2 regions of the Streptomyces sp. NPDC043726 genome follow, and region 1 is predicted to be linked to the other one. Evidence: predicted binding sites of a transcription regulator. Region 1 holds the regulator's gene; the other holds the start of a gene.
What was found. The regulator HrcA, encoded in region 1, represses chaperone genes, less so after heat shock. The targets are predictions, from matches to a motif close to TTNGCACTCNGNNNNNCNGAGTGCNAA.

Region 1 (6,968 bases):
CTTGAGGCCGCGCTCGCCCTTCCACTGCGTGATGCACCGGGACGCCGACCAGGGCACGATCGCGTCGACCCCGACCTCGGTCATGGTCTCGACGGCCACCTCCCCGCGGTCGCCCTTCGGCAGGGCCTGAACGACCGTGATGCGGGGCCGCGGCTCGGGCTCCTCGGTCACGGCGTCCACCCGGACGACCAGCCGGTCCTTGCCCTCGGCCGCCAGCACCACACAGTCCGCCCAGCGCCCGGCGCCGTCGGTGAGGACGACCTCCTCGCCGGTCCGCAGCCGCTTCACGGAGACGGCGTGCCGCCCTTCGGGACCGTCGAGGACGTACTGCCCGCCGGGGCCGGAGTCGAGCCGCTCGACGACGAAGACAGGAGCGGTCATCGCCCCGCACCCCCGTCCCCCGGGGTCGACAACGCTGTCCTGGCGGCGGCGAGTTCGGCCGCCAGCATCTCCACCAGCCGGCCCGCGGGCAGGTCCCGCGCCATCCGGTGGCCCTGCCCCGCCCAGAGCGCCATGCCCTGCGCGTCGCCCGCCTTGGCGGCCGCCTTGCGCAGCGGCGAGGTGAGGTGGTGGAGCTCCGGGTAGGCGGCGGGCGCGTACGGGCCGTGCTCGCGCATGAACCGGTTGACCAGGCCGCGCGCGGGGCGGCCGGAGAACGCCCGCGTCAACTCCGTACGGGTGAACAGGGGGTTGGTGAGCGCCTGCTTGTGCACGGCGTTGGCGCCGGACTCGGGGGTGGCGAGGAAGGCCGTGCCGAGCTGGGCGGCGGCGGCACCGGCGGCGAGCACGGCGGCGATCTGGCTGCCGCGCATGATGCCGCCGGCGGCCACGACGGGGATGCTCACGGTCTCGCGGACCTGGGCGATCAGCGACAGCAGTCCGAGCCCGGTCCCGTCGGTCTCCGGATTGTCGCGGTGGGTTCCCTGGTGTCCCCCGGCCTCGACGCCCTGGGCGATCACCGCGTCGGCGCCGGCGCGCTCGACGGCGAGGGCCTCCTCGGCGGTGGTGGCGGTGACGAGGGTGAAGGTGCCGGCCCGGCGCAGGGAGTCCAGCACGTCCCGGCTCGGGACGCCGAAGTGGAAGGAGACCACCGGCACGGGGTTGTCGAGCAGGACGGCGAGCTTGGCGTCGTAGCCGTCGTCCCGTCCGCTGTCGGGGTCGCCCAGCTCGGTCTCGTACCACCCGGCCTCACCGGCGAGCTGATGGGCGTACACGTCGATCGCCGCGGCGTCGGCGTACTCCGGCTGCGGCATGAAGAGGTTCACGCCGAACGGGCGCCCGGTGAGCCCTCGCAGCTGTTTGATCTCCTGGTACATGCCATCGGCGGTCTTGTACCCGGCGGCCAGAAACCCGAGCCCGCCGGCCTCGGACACGGCGGCGGCGAGCGTCGGCACGGAGACCCCGCCCGCCATGGGGGCCTGCACGATCGGAAGAGGAAAGAGATCGGTCAGCGCGGAGGACATGACGGCATGTTGTCACGTCCTCCGAACAAGTCCGAATCCACCCGTCCGTGTGGCATAGACCAAAGGCAACGCCGGGTCTTAACGCCCGTTGAACGCGTCCTTCAGCCGCGAGAACAACCCCTGCTGCCCGGGCTGGAACTGCCCCTGGGGCCGCTCCTCGCCGCGCAGCTTGGCCAGCTCGCGCAGCAGGCGTTCCTGTTCCGGGTCGAGCTTGGTCGGGGTCTGGACCTCGACGTGGACGATCAGGTCGCCCCGGCCGCCGCCGCGCAGGTGCGTGACGCCCCGGCCGTGCAGCGGGATCGACTGGCCGGACTGGGTGCCCGGGCGGATGTCGACCTCCTCCATGCCGTCGAGGGTCTCCAGCGGCACCTTGGTGCCGAGGGACGCCGCCGTCATCGGGATCGTGACCGTGCAGTGCAGGTCGTCCCCGCGCCGCTGGAAGGTCGAATGCGGCAGCTCGTGGATCTCGACGTAGAGATCACCGGCGGGACCGCCACCCGGCCCGACCTCGCCCTCGCCGGCCAGCTGGATCCGGGTGCCGTTGTCGACACCGGCCGGGATCTTGACCGTGAGGGTACGGCGGGACCGTACGCGACCGTCGCCCGCGCACTCGGGGCACGGCGTCGGCACCACCGTGCCGAAGCCCTGGCACTGCGGGCAGGGCCGCGAGGTCATGACCTGCCCGAGGAAGGACCGCGTGACCTGCGAGACCTCACCACGGCCCCGGCACATGTCACACGTCTGCGCCGAGGTACCCGGCGCCGCGCCCTCGCCGCTGCAGGTGTTGCAGACGACGGCCGTGTCGACCTGGAGGTCCTTCGTGGTGCCGAAGGCCGCCTCGTCGAGCTCGACCTCCAGCCGGATCATCGCGTCCTGGCCGCGCCGCGTACGCGAGCGCGGACCCCGCTGGGACGCCGTACCGAAGAACGCGTCCATGATGTCCGAGAAGTTCCCGAAGCCACCCGCGCCGAAGCCGCCCGCGCCCGCGCCGCCCGCCTGCGAGAGGGGGTCGCCGCCGAGGTCGTAGACCTGCTTCTTCTGCGGGTCCGAGAGCACCTCGTAAGCGGCGTTGATCTCCTTGAACCGCTCCTGGGTCTTCGGATCCGGGTTGACGTCCGGGTGCAGCTCGCGCGCGAGCCGCCGGAAGGCCTTCTTGATCTCTTCCTGCGACGCGTCGCGGCGCACGCCGAGAACGGCGTAGTAGTCCGTGGCCACTTACGACTCCGCCAGGATCTGTCCGACGTACCGTGCCACTGCGCGTACCGCTCCCATCGTTCCCGGGTAATCCATGCGGGTCGGTCCGACCACGCCGAGCTTGGCGACTGCCTCGCCGCCCGAACCGTAGCCGACCGACACCACGGACGTGGAGTTGAGTCCCTCATAGGCGTTCTCGTGACCGATGCGTACGGTCATGCCCGAATCCCCGGCCTCGCCCAGGAGCTTGAGGAGCACGACCTGCTCCTCCAGGGCCTCCAGGACCGGCCGGATCGTGAGGGGAAAGTCATGCCCGAAGCGGGTGAGATTGGCGGTGCCGCCGATCATCAGCCGCTCCTCGTTCTCCTCGACCAGCGTCTCCAGCAGGGTGGAGAGAACGGCCGAGACCGTGCCCCGGTCCTCCATGTCGAAGCCCTCGGGGAGGTCCTCGACGAGCGTCGGGACATCGGTGAAGCGCCGGCCCGCGACCCGGCTGTTCAGCCGCGCCCGCAGATCGGCCAAGGACGTCTCGCCGAACGGCGCCGGACAGTCGACCATCCGCTGCTCGACCCGCCCGGTGTCCGTGATCAGCACGAGCATCACGCGCGCCGGGGCGAGCGAGAGAAGCTCGACGTGACGCACGGTGGAGCGGGTGAGCGACGGGTACTGGACGACCGCGACCTGCCGGGTGAGCTGCGCGAGCAGCCGTACGGTCCGCGCGACGACGTCGTCGAGGTCGACGGCGCCCTCGAGGAAGTTCTGGATGGCCCGCCGCTCCGGCGCCGTCATCGGCTTGACGCCGGCCAGTTTGTCGACGAAGAGCCGGTAGCCCTTGTCCGTCGGGATGCGCCCGGCGCTGGTGTGCGGCTGGGCGATGAACCCCTCGTCCTCCAGCGCCGCCATGTCGTTGCGGACGGTCGCCGGGGAGACGCCGAGGTTGTGCCGCTCGGTCAGGGCCTTCGACCCCACCGGCTCCTCGGTGCCCACATAGTCCTGGACGATGGCGCGCAGCACCTGCAGCCTGCGTTCGCTCAGCATCCGCGCACACCTCCAGAAGTCGTCCCCCAGTCCCCCGGGGCGCCTGCCTGGCACTCTGTCCAGCCGAGTGCCAGCGTTCCCGGCCCCAGTGTACGGCGGTGGGGTACACCCCGGGCAAGGTCGGTCCTGCTGTGACGGGTTGTACAGCTAGCGTCGCGGTATGACGGTGACTTGGGAAGAGCTCGGGTGGGAGCGGGTCGCGGCCGGGGTGGGGCGGTGCCGGCTGCCGGGCTGGGACTGCACGGCGGGGCTGGTCGTCGGGGAGGGCGAGGCCCTCGTGGTGGACGCCGGGTCGAGCCTGGCCGAAGGGGCGCGGCTGCGGCTGCGGGCGGAGGCGCTCGCCGGGCACCGTGTGACTCATCTCGCGCTGACCCATCCGCACTTCGACCACGTCTTCGGGGCGGCGGCCTTCGCGGGGGCGGAGGTCTACGGCGCGGTCGGCATCGAGTCGGTGTACGGCCCGCACGGCCGGGCGGAGCTGCGCGGGGACGCGGTGCGCAACGGCCTGGACGCGCGCGAGGCCGAGGAGGCGGCGGACACCCTGGTGCCGCCCCGCCACCACGTCTCCGGCGAGTGGACCCTGGACCTGGGTCCCGGCCGCCAGGTCCTGCTGGCGAACGTCGGCCCGGCGCACACCGCGCACGACCTGGTGGTCCTGGTGCCCGGCGACCCGGAGGTGGTCTTCTGCGGCGACCTGGTCGAGGAGTCCGGGCAGCCGCAGGCGGGCCCGGACGCCGTACCGTCCCACTGGCCGGCGGCCCTGGACCGGCTGCTGTCGCTCGGCGGCGAGGACGCGGTGTACGTCCCCGGTCACGGAGCGGTGGTGGACGCGCGGTTCGTACGGCGGCAGCGGGACGAGCTGGCGGCCCGCTTCGGCGTGTCGCGGTGACCGCCGGGGCGGTTCTCCTATCGTCATCCGAATGCGCCAGTACTCCGCCGACCTGACCCCTCCGTGGAAGAAGCCCAAGCCCGTCCCCGAGGTCGAGGCGGAGCCCGGCCTGGTGGTCGAGGAGCCCGGCACCGGCTTCTGCGGCGCGGTGATCCGCTGCGAGGCGGGCACGGTGACGCTGGAGGACCGCTTCGGCAAGCACCGGGTGTTTCCCCTGGAGCCGCGCGGCTTCCTGCTGGAGGGACGCGTGGTGACGCTCGTACGGCCGTCAGGAACGGCTCCGTCACGGCCCGCCCGGACCGCCTCCGGCTCGGTGGCCGTCCCCGGCGCCCGCGCCCGCGTGGCCCGCGCCGGCCGCATCTACGTCGAGGGGCGCCACGACGCGGAACTGGTCGAGAAGGTCTGGGGCGACGACCTGCGCGTCGAGGGCGTGGTGGTGGAGTACCTGGAGGGCGTGGACGACCTGCCGAGGATCGTGGCGGACTTCGCGCCCGGCCCCGACGCCCGTCTGGGCGTCCTGGTGGACCACCTGCTCCCCGGCACCAAGGAATGGCACATCGCCCAGTCGGTGACCAGCGAACACGCCCTGGTGGTCGGCCACCCGTACATCGACGTCTGGGAGGCGGTGAAGCCGTCGTCCCTGGGCATCGAGGCCTGGCCACGGGTGCCGCGCGGGGAGGACTGGAAGACGGGCGTGTGCCGGGCGCTGGGCTGGCCGTCGGAGAACACCGGCGCGGTGTGGCAGGCGATCCTGAAGCGGGTGAACTCCTACAAGGACCTGGAGCCGGAGCTGCTGGGCTGCGTCGAGCGACTCATCGATCACGTGACCGTGCCCTGACGGCCGCCACGGTCGTTGGCCGCGCGGGACCTGGTGGCTTCCTCTCCGCCGACGCGGAGGTGTTCCGTCGATCAACTCGTCCACGCGGCCGAGCAGGTCGTGCTCCCGGCCCCTGCCGGGTCGTTCCTTCAGTCCACCAGGTCGCGCACCACCGCGTCCGCCAGCAGCCGCCCGCGCAGCGTCAGCACCGCGCGCCCGTCGTCGTACGGCTCCTTCTGGAGCAGCCCGTCGGACAGGGCCCGGCGGGAGGCCGACAGGCCCGCCGGGCGCAGCAGGTCCAGCGGCGCCCCCTCCAGGAGCCGTAGCTCCAGCAGGATCCGCTCGACCCGGCGGTCCTCCGCCGAGAGCAGTTCGCGTCCCGCCCCCGGCGTACGCCCCGCCGCCAGCGCCGACGCGTACGCGCCCGGGTGCTTCACGTTCCACCAGCGCACCCCGCCCACGTGCGAGTGCGCCCCCGGGCCCGCCCCCCACCAGTCGGCGCCCCGCCAGTACAGCTCGTTGTGCAGGCACCGGCCCGCCTCCGAGGTGGCCCAGTTGGAGACCTCGTACCAGTCGAAGCCCGCCCCGGACAGCATGTCCTCCGCGATCAGGTACCGGTCCGCGTGGACGTCGTCGTCGGTCATCGGGACCTCGCCGCGGCGGATCCGGCGGGCCAGCTGCGTGCCCTCCTCGACGATCAGGGCGTACGCCGACACATGGTCCGGCCCGGCGCCGATCGCCGCCTCCAGCGAGGCCCGCCAGTCGTCGTCCGACTCGCCGGGCGTGCCGTAGATCAGGTCCAGGTTCACGTGCTCGAAGCCCGCCGCCCGCGCCTCCGCGACGCAGGCCTCGGGGCGGCCCGGCGTGTGCGTGCGGTCCAGGATCCTGAGCACGTGCCGCTTGGCGCTCTGCATGCCGAAGGAGATCCGGTTGAAGCCGCCCTCCCGCAGCGTGGCGAGGTACGCCGGGTCCACCGACTCCGGGTTCGCCTCCGTGGTGATCTCCGCGTCCGGCGCGAGCCCGAACTCGTCCCGGATCGCGCCCAGCATCCGCACGAGATCGTCCGCCGCCAGCAGGGTGGGCGTACCGCCCCCGACGAAGACCGTACGGACCGCCCGCCCGTCGTCGCCCAGTACCTTCCGCGCCAGCCGGATCTCGTCGGTGAGCGTGTCCGCGTAGTTGTCCCGGGAGGCCAGGACGCCGCCCGTGCCGCGCAGCTCGGTCGCGGTGTAGGTGTTGAAGTCGCAGTACCCGCAGCGGGTCGCGCAGTACGGAACGTGCAGGTAGAAGCCGAGCGGCCGGTCGGCCGCCCCGGCGAGCGCGGCGACCGGGAGCGCGCCGTCGTCGGGGACGGGCTCACCGTCGGGAAGTGCGGAAGGCATGCCCTCCATTGTCCAGCACCGTGGCGGTTACTCCGCCTGGAGCACCAGCAGCGCCAGATCGTCCTCCGGCGGGCGGCCCCCGAACTCGTGCACCAGCCGCCTGATCCGCTCCGCGATCAGCGCCGCGCTCAGCCCCGCGCACCCGGCGAGCGCCGCCGCGAGGCCGTCGCCGTCGTCGAACTGGC
Region 2 (6,968 bases), on a different contig from region 1:
GCTCCCACCAGCCCCAGGCCGGCAGGACGGCCACGGCCGCGACGAAGAGGCCCAGCGTGGTGCCGCTCGTCCAGCCCCAGTCGGCGCCCTTGGAGATGGCGAGCAGCAGACAGACCAGGCCCGTCGCCATGCCCAGGCCGCCGACCAGGTCGAACCGGCCGCCGGTGCGGACCTTGGACTCCGGCACGAAGAGCACGACGAGCACGGTGGCGACGGCACCGAGGGCGGCCGAGGTCCAGAACAGCGCGTGCCAGTCGAAGTTGTCGGCGATCAGCGCGGCGGCGGGCAGACCGAGGGCGCCGCCGATGCCGAGGGAGGCGCTCATCAGCGCGGTGGCGGAGGCGAGCCGTTCGGCAGGGAGTTCGTCGCGCATGATGCTGATGCCGAGCGGGATCACACCGGAGGCCAGACCCTGGAGCACCCGCCCGACGACCATCGGGATCAGCGAGTCGCTGAGCGCGCACACCAGCGACCCGGCGACCAGCAGCGCGGCGCTGACCAGCAGCATGCGCCGCTTGCCGAACATGTCGCCGAGCCGGCCGACCACCGGGGTGGCGACGGCGGCGGCGAGCAGGGTGGCGGTGACCGCCCAGGCGGTGTCGGAGGCCGGGGCGTCCAGGAGCTTCGGCAGCTCCGGGACGATCGGGATGACCAGGGTCTGCATCAGCGAGACGACGATGCCGGCCAGGGCCAGCACCGCCACCACGACATTCGTCCGCGGTGGGGCGGAACCCCCCGCCGGGGCGGGCTGGGCGAGGGAGTCGGACATGGGGAGGCCTCCGTCGGATGAAGAACTTGACTGAGGCAACCTTAAGTCAGTTGCTTGACTTACTCAAGAACGCAGATCAGGGCCCCGAGGACCAGCCTCGGGGCCCCGGCCGGCCCGCAGGACTCAGCTCAAGGTCTGGAGCGACGCCGGGTCGTACGGGGTCAGCTCCGCCACCCGGCCCGCCAGCACCTTCTGCGCCCAGTGCGGGTCCTGGAGCAGCGCGCGGCCGACGGCCACCAGGTCGAACTCGTCGCGCTCCAGGCGGTCCAGCAGGTTGTCGAGGCTGCCGATCCCGGCCCCCTCGCCCTGGAAGGCCTTGATGAAGTCGCCGTCCAGACCGACGGAGCCGACGGTGATGGTGGGCTTGCCGGTCAGCTTCTTCGTCCAGCCGGCCAGGTTGAGGTCCGAGCCCTCGAACTCGGGGAGCCAGTAGCGGCGCGTGGAGGCGTGGAAGGCGTCGACGCCGGCCGCCGCGAGCGGGGCGAGGACGGCGTCCAGCTCCTCCGGGGTCTCGGCGAGGCGGACGTCGTAGGCGTCCTGCTTCCACTGCGAGTAGCGGAAGATCACCGGGAAGTCGGCGGAGACGGCCGCGCGTACGGCGGCCACGATCTCCGCGCCGAACCTCGCGCGGGCCACCGGGTCGCCGCCGTAGGCGTCGGTGCGGCGGTTGGTGCCCGCCCACAGGAACTGGTCGATCAGGTAGCCGTGCGCGCCGTGGATCTCGACACCGTCGAACCCGATCCGCTCGGCCGCGCCGGCCGCCTCCGCGAACGCGCCGATGACGTCGTCGAGGTCCTGCCGGGTCATCACCTTGCCGGTCGGCTCGTCGGCGCCGATGCGCAGACCGGAGGGGCCGACGGGCGGGGCGTCGGCGAACGGCGGCTGACCCTGCTGGCGCACCATCCCGATGTGCCACAACTGCGGCACGATACGGCCGCCCGCCGCGTGCACCGCGTCGGCGACCTTCGTCCACCCCGCGAGCTGCTCCGCGCCGTGGAAGCGCGGGACCCGGTCGCTCTGCCCGGCCGAGTCGTGTCCGACGTACGTCCCCTCGGTGACGATCAGACCGACACCGGCGGCGGCCCGGCGGGCGTAGTACGAGACCACGTCCTCGCCGGGGATGCCGCCCGGCGAGAACATGCGGGTCATCGGCGCCATGGCGATGCGGTTGGGCACGGTCAGCCCGTTGATCGAGGTCGGGCGGGACAGGATCTCGGCGGCGCGCGAGGCGGCCTCGGAGGCGGCGACGGTCATGTGGGGGCTCCTTGGGTCGGCAATGATGTATGCGCATACATCTACTGGCCTCAACGACAACGGCCCCGCTCCCGGCCGCATTCCGGGAACCCCCCTGTGACGCCGGACACGCCCGAGGGCGGCACCCCCCGCAGAACAGGGAGTGCCGCCCTCGGCCTTTGGTACTGCGATGAACTCGCGATCCTCGGGAGGATCAGAAGTCCATGTCACCGCCCGGCATGCCGCCCGGAGCGGCCGCGGCGGCCTTCTCCGGCTTGTCGGCGATGACGGCCTCGGTGGTGAGGAACAGCGCGGCGATCGACGCGGCGTTCTGCAGCGCGGAACGCGTCACCTTCGCCGGGTCGATGATGCCCTCGGCGATCATGTCGACGTACTCGCCGGTCGCGGCGTTCAGGCCGTGGCCGACCTGGAGACCGCGGACCTTCTCCACGACGACGCCACCCTCGAGACCGCCGTTGACCGCGATCTGCTTGAGCGGGGCCTCCAGCGCGAGCTTCACGGCGTTGGCGCCGGTCGCCTCGTCACCCTCGAGCTCCAGCTTCTCGAACACCTGGGAGGCCTGGAGCAGGGCCACGCCACCACCGGCGACGATGCCCTCCTCGACGGCCGCCTTCGCGTTGCGAACGGCGTCCTCGATGCGGTGCTTGCGCTCCTTGAGCTCGACCTCGGTCGCGGCACCGGCCTTGATGACGGCCACGCCGCCCGCGAGCTTGGCCAGGCGCTCCTGGAGCTTCTCGCGGTCGTAGTCCGAGTCGCTGTTCTCGATCTCGGCGCGGATCTGGTTGACCCGGCCCTGGACCTGGTCGGAGGAGCCGGCACCGTCGACGATGGTGGTCTCGTCCTTGGTGATGACGACCTTGCGGGCCTTGCCGAGCAGGTCGAGGGTCGTGTTCTCGAGCTTGAGACCGACCTCCTCGGAGATGACCTCGCCACCGGTGAGGATGGCGATGTCGTTCAGCATCGCCTTGCGGCGGTCGCCGAAGCCCGGGGCCTTGACGGCGACGGACTTGAAGGTGCCGCGGATCTTGTTGACGACCAGGGTCGACAGGGCCTCGCCCTCGACGTCCTCGGCGATGATCAGCAGCGGCTTGCCCGACTGCATGACCTTCTCCAGCAGCGGGAGCAGGTCCTTGACGGAGCCGATCTTGGAGTTGGCGATCAGGATGTACGGGTCGTCCAGGGACGCCTCCATACGCTCCATGTCGGTGGCGAAGTACGCCGAGATGTAGCCCTTGTCGAAGCGCATACCCTCGGTGAGCTCCAGCTCCAGACCGAAGGTCTGGGACTCCTCGACGGTGATGACGCCTTCCTTGCCGACCTTGTCCATGGCCTCGGCGATGAGCTCGCCGATCTGGGTGTCGGCGGCGGAGATGGAGGCCGTGGAGGCGATCTGCTCCTTGGTCTCGACGTCCTTCGCCTGCTCCAGCAGGGCGGCGGAGACGGCCTCGACGGCCTTCTCGATACCGCGCTTCAGGGCCATCGGGTTGGCGCCGGCGGCGACGTTGCGCAGGCCCTCGCGGACCAGCGCCTGGGCGAGAACGGTCGCGGTGGTCGTACCGTCACCGGCGACGTCGTCCGTCTTCTTGGCGACTTCCTTGACCAGCTCGGCGCCGATCTTCTCGTACGGGTCCTCGAGCTCGATCTCCTTGGCGATGGAGACACCGTCGTTGGTGATCGTGGGGGCGCCCCACTTCTTCTCGAGGACGACGTTGCGGCCCTTGGGGCCGAGCGTCACCTTCACGGCGTCCGCGAGCTGGTTCATGCCGCGCTCGAGGCCGCGCCGCGCCTCCTCGTCGAACGCGATGATCTTGGCCATGTGAAGTGGTCCCTCCAGGACTGGGGGTGATTCCTTCGGACCGCGCCCGCGCCCGCGACGGACGGCCTGCCTGCCTCGTGGTTCCTTGCCCCACCCGGCCTGCGGCCTCACCGACCCGGTCCTTCGTTGTCACTCTCACCTTCAGAGTGCTAACGCAATGATTAGCACTCGACCCATGCGAGTGCAAGCGGCTCTCGGGGATCGGGCGGGGGCGTCAGCCCTCAGCGAAGCGGGATCCGGCGGGGCGGTCAGCCCCTGGGCGAAGCGGGCACGCGGAAGGGCTCGCACCCAGGGGGTTGGGTCCCCTCGGTGCGAGCCCTTCAGCAGAAGACGTCGCTTGCCGTTCGTTGGTCGCGCGTTCAGGCAGTGACGCGAACCATGTCGGCCTGCGGGCCCTTCTGGCCCTGCGAGATCTCGAACTCGACCCGCTGGCCCTCTTCCAGGGTGCGGTACCCGTCCATCTGGATCGCGCTGTAGTGGACGAAAACATCCGCACCACCGTCGACCGCGATGAAGCCGTACCCCTTCTCCGCGTTGAACCACTTGACGGTGCCCTGAGCCATGCCTAACTCCCCTATTACTGGCCCTTGCACAGATCCGCACTTCGCGGATCCGGGTCAGACCTCACCCCCCACGGTTTGGGGGCGTGCGCCGGAACGCGTCGACCGCGGCTGAATGTATCTGTCCAACTGCCGTCTGCAACAGGTCAATCGGACGAGAATTCTGGACGCAACGGGTCCGGAATGTAGTGAGAATTCGCCCGAATTCAGGGCAAGTCGGGCCCCACAAAAGGAGCACATGTCGCAAAAGGGCCGCACACTTTGGCTGTTTCTCGTCGCATGCGCACTCGGTACTCATATGCGTCCGGCATGGGAAGAGAAGCGGGTTCCCCAACTGTACCGCGCTCAACCATGCAGAATTGCCCCCTCCGTTTGTCTTACGGAGAGGGCAATTCGATGAACTCTCGGTGACGCACCTTACCGACGGTAACGATCAGCCGCCGGCGACGGCCGGAATGATGGAAACTCCGGCGCCGTCGGGGGTCGCCGTCTCCAGGCCCTGCTCGAAGCGGACGTCGTCGTCATTGACGTAGACATTCACGAAACGGCGCAGCTTGCCCTGGTCGTCCAGAACGCGGGCCGCGATCCCGGTGTGGTTCTTCTCCAGGTCGGCGATGACCTCGGAGAGCGTCCCGCCCTCAGCGGCGACCTCGGCCTGGCCGCCGGTGTAGGTGCGCAGGATGGTGGGGATGCGAACGGTCACGCTCATGCGAGGCCAGCCTCTCGGAAGGAGTCCAGGTTCGGACGGATGGTGGCGGTGAGGCCGGTGCCGGCCACCGCGTCAAGGGTCTTGAGGCCGTCGCCGGTGTTGAGGACGACCGTGGTGAGCGACGGGTCCAGCAGGCCGTTGTCGATCAGCTTCTTCGTCACGCCGACCGTCACCCCGCCCGCCGTCTCCGCGAAGATGCCCTCGGTCTGGGCGAGCAGCCGGATCGCGTCGACGACCTGCTCGTCGGTCACGTCCTCCACCGCACCGCCCGTGCGGCGCGCGATGTCCAGGACGTACGGCCCGTCCGCCGGGTTGCCGATGGCCAGCGACTTGGCGATGGTGTTCGGCTTCTGCGGGCGGACGACGTCGTGGCCCTCCTTGAAGGCCGTCGACACCGGCGAGCAGCCGAGCGCCTGCGCACCGAAGATCTTGTACGGCTTGTCCTCGACGAGCCCGAGCTTGATCAGCTCCTGCAGACCCTTGTCGATCTTCGTGAGCTGCGAGCCGGAGGCGATCGGCACGACCAGCTGGTCCGGCAGCCGCCAGCCGAGCTGCTCGCAGATCTCGTACGCCAGGGTCTTGGACCCCTCCGCGTAGTACGGCCGCAGGTTGACGTTGACGAAGCCCCAGCCCTCGCCGGCCGGGTCACCGATCAGCTCGGAGCAGAAACGGTTCACATCGTCGTAGTTGCCCTCGATCCCGACGAGCTCACCGCCGTAGACCGCGGCCATGACGACCTTGCCCTGCTCCAGGTCGTGCGGGATGAACACGCAGGAACGGAAGCCGGCGCGGGCGGCGGCGGCGCCGACGGCACCGGCCAGGTTGCCCGTGGAGGAGCAGCTCAGCGTCGTGAAGCCGAAGGCGCGCGCGGCCTCGAGGGCCTGGGCGACGACGCGGTCCTTGAAGGAGTGCGTCGGGTTGCCGGAGTCGTCCTTCACATACAACCCGCCGGTCACACCGAGCTCGCGGGCCAGGTTGTCGGCCTTGACGAGCTTGGTCCAGCCGGGGTTGAGGTTGGGCTTGTCGGCCACGTCCGCGGGGACGGGCAGCAGCGGCGCGTAGCGCCAGATGTTCGCGGGTCCCGCTTCGATGCGCTTGCGGAGCTCCTCGGTGTCGTAGTCCGAGAAGTCGTAGGCGATCTCCAGCGGGCCGAAACACTCCTCGCACGCGAAGACCGGTCCGAGGGGTACCCGGTGACCACACTCGCGGCAGCTCAGGGCGGCGGCGGGACCGAGGTCGACGGTGGGATTCGAGGTGGTTGCGACAGTCTGCACAGCCATGTGAGGCGAGGCCCTTTCTCCTCATCTTCCTCACGACGCATCTCGCCGTGAGACGGATTTGGCACCTTCCCTAGCCGGGAGCCTCGCGAGGACGATCGACAGTGATCGCTACGAGAACCGACTGGAGGGTTGCCGGGGCTTCATCGGGCCGTATCCCTCTGCCCCTCTGGATGAGCGGTATGTAGTTGTATACGCAAACGACCCCCGACATGCGATGGTCATCAGCGTTGCTCAAGACTGTAACCGAAGGCCAGGACAGTGGAGAGTGCCGTCCGAACCGCGAGACACGTGAGGAGCCGCAGACTGTGCTGGAAGAAGTCGAGCGCTGGCTGAGCACCCGCTCCTGGTCCGTGTGTGATCGGCCGCTGCACCAGATCCTCGCCGCGAAGCGCGGATCGGGCCAGTCGGTCTCCGTCGTGCTGCCCGCGCTCAACGAGGAGGAGACGGTCGGCGACATCGTCGCCGTGATCCGGCACGACCTGATGCAGCAGGTCCCGCTGGTCGACGAGATCGTCGTCGTCGACTCCGGCTCCACCGACCGCACCGCCGAGGTCGCCGCGGCGGCCGGGGCGACGGTCGT

Region 2: the regulator HrcA is predicted to act here: its motif matches at 4,001-4,027, upstream of groL (chaperonin GroEL).

What each region holds. Positions count from the first base shown of each region.
Region 1 is NZ_JBWKCI010000007.1:549,632-556,599, reverse strand. Features, by position in the region: gene AC068Z_RS23090 (16S rRNA (uracil(1498)-N(3))-methyltransferase) at 1-381, opposite strand, end outside; gene AC068Z_RS23085 (nitronate monooxygenase) at 378-1,463, opposite strand; gene dnaJ (molecular chaperone DnaJ) at 1,542-2,678, opposite strand; gene hrcA (heat-inducible transcriptional repressor HrcA) at 2,679-3,695, opposite strand; gene AC068Z_RS23070 (MBL fold metallo-hydrolase) at 3,856-4,584, shown strand; gene AC068Z_RS23065 (DUF3097 domain-containing protein) at 4,616-5,422, shown strand; gene hemW (radical SAM family heme chaperone HemW) at 5,551-6,783, opposite strand; gene AC068Z_RS23055 (SpoIIE family protein phosphatase) at 6,811-6,968, opposite strand, start outside.
Region 2 is NZ_JBWKCI010000004.1:546,054-553,021, forward strand. Features, by position in the region: gene AC068Z_RS14670 (MFS transporter) at 1-769, opposite strand, end outside; gene AC068Z_RS14675 (NADH:flavin oxidoreductase) at 893-2,023, opposite strand; gene groL (chaperonin GroEL) at 2,217-3,839, opposite strand; gene AC068Z_RS14685 (cold-shock protein) at 4,199-4,402, opposite strand; gene AC068Z_RS14690 (MoaD/ThiS family protein) at 4,833-5,108, opposite strand; gene thrC (threonine synthase) at 5,105-6,388, opposite strand; SAM riboswitch class I at 6,407-6,565, opposite strand; gene AC068Z_RS14700 (glucosyl-3-phosphoglycerate synthase) at 6,694-6,968, shown strand, end outside.